2 regions of the Rhizobium sp. BK312 genome follow, and region 1 is predicted to be linked to the other one. Evidence: riboswitches for the same ligand, from Rfam matches in the RefSeq annotation. Region 1 holds a riboswitch; the other holds the start of a gene.

Evidence for each region. Region 1 has a riboswitch for FMN ahead of FHT85_RS02405 (6,7-dimethyl-8-ribityllumazine synthase). Riboswitches for the same ligand answer to the same signal wherever they lie in the genome.
Region 2: it holds a riboswitch for FMN, as region 1 does, so the genes downstream of both, ribB (3,4-dihydroxy-2-butanone-4-phosphate synthase) here and FHT85_RS02405 (6,7-dimethyl-8-ribityllumazine synthase) in region 1, are expected to answer to the same signal.

What each region holds. Positions count from the first base shown of each region.
Region 1 covers NZ_JACHZP010000001.1:500,480-503,884, forward strand. Annotated here, with positions in the region: gene FHT85_RS02395 (ABC transporter permease) at 1-611, shown strand, start outside; gene FHT85_RS02400 (ABC transporter ATP-binding protein) at 623-1,684, shown strand; FMN riboswitch at 1,791-1,936, shown strand; gene FHT85_RS02405 (6,7-dimethyl-8-ribityllumazine synthase) at 2,026-2,502, shown strand; gene FHT85_RS02410 (VOC family protein) at 2,562-2,912, shown strand; gene phnF (phosphonate metabolism transcriptional regulator PhnF) at 2,952-3,405, opposite strand, start outside.
Region 2 covers NZ_JACHZP010000002.1:566,063-569,467, reverse strand. Annotated here, with positions in the region: gene FHT85_RS07280 (tetratricopeptide repeat protein) at 1-331, opposite strand, end outside; gene FHT85_RS07275 (DUF4242 domain-containing protein) at 355-630, shown strand; gene FHT85_RS07270 (hypothetical protein) at 828-1,034, shown strand; gene ribB (3,4-dihydroxy-2-butanone-4-phosphate synthase) at 1,392-2,024, opposite strand; FMN riboswitch at 2,134-2,275, opposite strand; gene FHT85_RS07260 (glucose 1-dehydrogenase) at 2,377-3,159, opposite strand; gene tpiA (triose-phosphate isomerase) at 3,219-3,405, opposite strand, start outside.

The sequences.
Region 1 (3,405 bases):
TGTTGATGGCGCTTTTGACCATTATGTTCGGTATGCTGCTCGTTGTCCCCACGGCCTATTGGGTGCGGTTGCGGTTGCCGCAGCTCCGCCCTGTCGTGGAATTCATCACCTTGATGCCGTTGGTCATTCCGGCCATCGTCATCGTTTTCGGCTATCTGCGGCTCTATAATTCGTCGTCGATCCTGCCGCTGACCGGCTATAATTCGACGACGAACATTCTGCTCGTCTGCTCCTACATTGTATTGTCGCTGCCCTATATGTATCGTTCGGTCGATACGGCGATGCGTACCATTGATGTCGGCACGCTGACGGAGGCTGCCGAAAGCCTTGGTGCAAAATGGACAACCATCATGTTCAAATGCATCTTTCCGAATGTCATGAGCGGTGTGCTTTCCGGAGCATTCATCACCCTTGCGATCGTCATGGGCGAATTCACCATGGCATCGCTGCTCAACCGTCCGGCATTCGGGCCCTACATGCAGCTCATGGGCGCCAATAGAGCTTACGAGCCCTCTGCCCTGGCCATCATCGCGCTTGCCGTTACCTGGCTCAGCATGGGCCTGTTGCAGCTCGTTTCCCGTTTCTCAAAATCCGCTCCGATTAAGGCGTAAGGCTTCTCACCATGGCTTTTCTCGAACTCACCCACATCAAGAAGTCCTTCGGCGACATTCACGTCGTCCATGATTTCAATATGCAAATCGAGAAGGGAGAATTCGTCTCCTTCCTCGGACCGTCGGGCTGCGGCAAGACGACCGTGCTGCGCATGATCGCAGGTTTCGAAACGCCGACCGCCGGCACCCTGTCGATCAATGGCAAGGACCAGCGGGCGCTGAAGCCGAACCAGCGCAATATCGGCATGGTCTTCCAGGCCTACGCATTGTTTCCGAATATGACGGTGCATGACAACGTCGCCTTCGGCCTCAAGGTGGCCGGCATGGCAAAGCCTGACATCGACAAACGCGTCAAGGAGATGCTGGCTCTCATCAAGCTCGATCATCTCGCCGGCCGCTATCCCTATCAGATGTCCGGAGGCCAGCAGCAGCGCGTAGCGCTCGCCCGCGCCATCGCCGTCAAGCCGCAGGTGCTCCTGCTCGACGAGCCGCTCTCGGCTCTCGACGCCAAGATCCGTATCTCGCTGCGCGAGGAAATCCGCGCCATCCAACAGCAGCTCGGCATCACCACTGTCTTCGTGACGCACGATCAGGAAGAGGCGCTGTCCATCTCCGACCGTATCGTGGTCATGAATGCAGGCCGCGCCGATCAGATCGGCACGCCGTTCGAAATCTACAACAAGCCGGCAACCCGTTTCGTCGCCTCCTTCGTCGGCACGCTGAATCTGATCGAAGGCAAGGTCGTCGATCCCGACAGTAACCGCATCATGATTGGCGATCAGGGCGTGACCCTGAAGCAGTCGGTGACCGCCTACAAGCCGGGCGATACCGTATCGCTTGCCCTGCGTCCGGAAGCCGGTTCGCTGGCGGAATCGGCCAAGGGCGATACAGCCCTCACAGGCGAAGTCTCCTCGGCACATTTCCTGGGCTCGGTCATCCGCACCCGCATGAATGTCGCCGGCAACACGATTTCCTTCGACATGTTCAACAGCCCGGGCATGATGCCTCCGAGTGTTGGTGAGAAGGTGACGTTGCGTTTTGCCTCCTCCGACCTCCTCGTCATTCAGGACTGAGAAAGAGCCCTCCATCGCCGGGTCATTTTGGAAAATTATTCGCAGACGCCGGGCCAAAACCCCTGCGTTTTTCTTTGATTTCCATAAGGCAAAGCATCTATAGTCCACGCGTTCTCAGGGCGGGGTGCAATTCCCCACCGGCGGTATGGGGAGTTTCCTCGAGCCCGCGAGCGCCTTCCGGATTTCGGAAGGGTCAGCAGATCCGGTGAGATGCCGGAGCCGACGGTATAGTCCGGATGGAAGAGAGCAAGCAGGATCGTACCTCCTCCGCGCGAGGGGTGCTGCGATGTTGCGTGTTCGCCCAAGGGATATTTGACAACAACCCTTGAAAGGCAAAATTCATGACCATTTCGATTTCTACCCAACCGAGCCGTATCGCGATCATTCGGGCCCGCTGGCACGCCGATATCGTCGATCGCTCGGTCGATTCCTTCGTTGCTGAATGGCAGACGGTCGAAGGCGCACCGCCGATCGATATCTTCGAGGTACCCGGGGCGCTGGAAATTCCGCTGCACGCTCAGACGCTTGCCCGTAACGGCCGCTATTCCGCGATCATCGCCACCGCTTTCGTTGTCGACGGTGGCATCTATCGCCATGAATTCGTCGCCAATACGGTTCTCGATGCCATGATGCGCGTCCAGCTCGATACCGGGGTGCCGATCCTGTCGGCGGTCCTGACGCCGCATCACTTCCAGGAATCGGAAGCGCATATCCAGTTCTTCAAGGAACATTTCATCATCAAGGGCCGTGAAGTCGCCAGCGCCTGCCGCCACATCCTGGCGGAGCGCGGCAAGCTGCTGCCCGCCGTCACAGTTTAAGCTTAGCATGGTGGAGGCGCGGCATCTGCCCGCCTCCATGTCCACCAGGGAGGAAGTCAGTGGCCGTCCTACGCATCATCCCGAACCTGCCGGCAGCCGATCCAGACACGGCTCGTCTTTTCTATCATGACCTTCTCGGCCTCGACATCGTCATGGATCACGGCTGGATCCTCACCTTCGCCTCCGAAGCGGCAACAGTGCCGCAGATCAGCGTCGCCAGCGAAGGCGGTTCGGGAACGCTCGTCCCCGACCTTTCCATCGAAGTCGACGATGTCGACACGCTCTATCAGCGCGCCACCTCCATGGGCTTCGGCATATTGTATGATCTCACGGACGAGCCATGGGGTGTCCGCCGCTTCTATGTCCGCGACCCGTTCGGCAAGGTCGTCAATATCCTGTCCCACCGCTAGTTCAAGCTCGCGGAGAGCCTCAAGGGTTCCCCGGCACTCTTACCGCAGATCGAGATTGAATGTGGTGCGCTCGGCCGGCCAGACCGATTCCGAATAGGTGATCGGCACTCCGTCGGTATCCGCATCCACCTTGCGCGTCACCAGCAGCGGCACGGATTTCGGCTGGCGCAGGATCCGCGCTTCGTCGGCCGTCGGCATACGCGCCTCGATCTCCGTCAATAACCGCTCGTAGTCAGTGACACCGTAGCTGGCGAGCGCCGCCGAGATTGTCGGATGCTGTAATCTAGCATGATCGAAATCGGGAAAACGTTCGGCAGGATAATAGGAATCCCCCAATTCCACCGGAATGCCGTCGGCCGTCATGACGCCGCGACGATGGATGACCGGCGCGCCGATTGCGATCTTCAGATGGGCCGCGACGCGTTCGGTCGCCGGCACGATCTCGTGAACGAGCAGCTCGCCGCCCGGTTCGAAACCCTGCTCGATCAGATTT
Region 2 (3,405 bases), on a different contig from region 1:
CGTGAGCCGGGTCCGACATCAAGTGACGCCGTCGTTGTTTCCAGTATGCAATCAGCTTCAACGAGAAATGCACGGCGACATCAGCAGATTCGAATAGATAAAGATGCCCATCACCTGTAAAGTTCTCATGCCGCCGACCGTATTGGCTCGCAAGCGTCTGAGACAGGTATCGATATTCGGCGATTGTAGTTGTGATGGAATCGCGCGAAACCCTGTTCCAGACCGCTGAGTGTCGGACAAGATCTGTAAACACGGCGGCAAAGTAGATGTCCATTCGCAACTGCCGAAGTTTCAGGCGATCGGGCAGCAGGTTAAACGCATCCGCTGTCATCGCTCAACCAAAGGACAACCATCATGCCACAGTACATGGTCGAAAGACACCTGCCCGGCATCACTGCTGATCAACTGGGCGCTGCGGCCTCCCGCGCGAAGAACGTCACGGCGGAGATGACGAGCCATGGCAAACCCGTTCGCTATCTTCGGTCAACATTCGTTCCGTCCGAGGAACGATCTTTCTGCCTGTTTGACGCCGCATCGGAGCAAGATGTGAGGGAGGCAAACGAACGCGCGGAACTCCCGTTGATTCGGATTACCGAAGTGAAGCACATCTCTGCCGACGACGTAATTTAGCACCGCAGAATAAGAGCAAGAAACCAAACGGCTTCCGGAATATTCTTCCAGCTATGCCCGACCGCTCACCGTGCTTGTGGGGTCACTACCAACTGTGAAGTTTTCGCTGCTCCAGAAAGTCGTGAACGTCCGCGGCCGTTGAATAGCTGGTGTCTTCGGCCTCGTGCTACCTGTGCCGCGAACCCGGAGAATCCCGAATGCCTCACGACCCCTCGTCACCGGTTCCCGATGACGCCAAGACCGCTATCATTCTCGCCCATGAAGCGGGCGCAGCGACCGACACAAAATGGATGGACACCTTATGGTCCGCGATCGCCCGCGCCTTGCTGACGGTCTCGGGCTTGCCGGGACGACAGCACATACTTCGGCCGAATCGGGCCGGTAAGGCTCGAGTAACTGCCTGAGCTGGCCGGCGCGCAGTTCCTCCCCACCATCACGCATGTCTCGAGCGCAATGCCAAGCTGCCAACGATTTAAAAGTCTCCTTTCTTCGACGGCCGAGATGCACGGAGGCGTTGCTATCCGTGCACTGGGTCGAGCGACATGCTGCCGCCATCGGTCGCGATCGCCACGCCCCTATCACTACCCGGACTTTAATACCAACATCGGCTACGCGTTGTGCCTCTCGGGCCGGCTGCGCCAGGTCGAGCTAATTAAGCCGTTCACGATCGCATTATTAGCACTGCGCTTAAGCGCATACGAGGCAGAGCGCACCGGATTGCCGTAGCGCTGCGTTGCCACCGCCGGCGACTGTTTGAGACTTTACGCTGCCCTGATCTTCGTCTCTGCATCGCGGTCACGGTAAGCGATCAGATCCTCAATGGTGATAAGATGGAGGCCATGCCGCTCGGCGAACACTTCAAGGTCGGGAAGGCGCGCCATGGTGCCATCGTCTTTCGCGACCTCGCAGATGACTCCGGACGCGGAAAGGCCAGCAAGCCGGGCAAGATCGACAGCAGCCTCAGTGTGCCCCGGCCTTCCGAGTACACCTTCGGGATGAGCGCGCAACGGGAAGATATGGCCGGGTCGGGCGAAGTCCTCAGGACGCGCATCCTTCGTCACCAAGGCGCGGACGGTCGCAGCGCGGTCGGCCGCCGAGATGCCCGTTGTCGTCTCCGGGATATAGTCGACCGAAACGGTGAAGGCGGTCTTCAGCATCTCGGTGTTGTTAGGCACCATCAAGGGAATGTCGAGTTCGTCCAGCCGCTCGCCTTCCATCGGCACGCAGATCAGACCGCGCGCGTGGTTCATCATGAACGCTATGGCCTCCGGCGTGATCAATTCCGATGCGACGAGCAGATCCCCTTCATTTTCTCTGTCGCGGTCATCGACCACAACCACGATGTCACCACGGCCGATCGCGGCGATCGCATCTTCAATTCGGGAAATTGCCATTTCAATGCCTTTCAAGGGTTAACCGCTTTACCGGCCGCATGACCAATGACGGCCACAAATATCCCTTGGGCGAACAGGCGTAGGAACGTCGCAACCCGCGACGCCCGCTGCATGCTCTCTTCCATCCGGACTATACCGTCGGCCCCGGCCTCTCACCGGATCTGCTGACCTTCCATTCGCGGAAGCGCTCGCGGGCTCCGGGTTTCCCCGATACCGCCGGTGGGGAATTGCACCCCGCCCTGAGAACAAATCTAACATAAGGGACCGGACCTCATCTTTGCAAGAGGGCCACGCCACCTTCCAACTTCCGAACCTTGCGATGCGATCGAACACACCGTTCTGGAATATTGAATTACGACATGATCAGTCCGCCGTCGACGTTAATGGTCTGGCCGGTAATATAGGCAGCATCGTCGCTCGCAAGGAAGGTCACGAGACCGGCCACGTCTTCGCCGGAGCCTGCGCGCTTCATCGGAATGCCTTCGACCCATTCTTTCATCAGTTCGCCGGGGCCATAGTTGCCGAGCAGCTTGCCCCAAGCCTGGTCGTTATAGGCCCACATGTCGGTTTCGATGATGCCTGGGCAGAAAGCGTTTACAGTGATTTTCTGCGTGGCAACTTCCTTGGCGAGGCTCTGGGTGATGCCGACGACGCCCATTTTTGAAGCGGCATAGTGCGGCGTATAGATGAAGCCGTCGCGAGCCTGTCCGGACGCTGTATTGATGATGCGGCCACCGCGGCCATGCTTGCGCATCCGGGCGATCGCTTCCTGGGCGCAGAGAAATACGCCCTTCGTGTTGACGGCCATTACCTTGTCCCACTCCCCTTCGGTCATGTCCTCGATCTTGGCGATGGTGATGACACCGGCGTTCTGGATGGAAACGTCTACTGTGCCAAAGGCCTGTTCCGCTGCGTCGTAGAGCGCGATGACGCTTGACTTGTCGGTAACGTCGCCGACGAAGGAGATCGCCTTGCCGCCGTCTGCCTTGATCTGCTCGGCAACTGCATGAACGCTGTCTTCGTTGGCAGAGACAACGAGGTTCGCGTCCTCGCGGGCAAAGCGTTTGGCAATCGCGGCACCGATGCCACGACTTGCGCCGGTTATGACCACCGTCTTGTTTTCGAAGCGTTGCATTCTTTTTTCCTTCCAGGACGTGGCTGTACGCGCTCCTCAACCGGAGTGCCCGCTCAAATTCACGTGGCTGCCAGAACAATCTCGGCGAAGTCCGATGCATTCAACGAGGCGCCGCCGACCAGAGCGCCGCCCACATTGCGCAATCCGAAAATCGCCGCAGCATTGACACCTTTGACGGAGCCGCCATAGAGGATCCTAACGGCACCGCCATCGTGTCCGAAACGCTGCTCGAGCCCCTTGCGAATG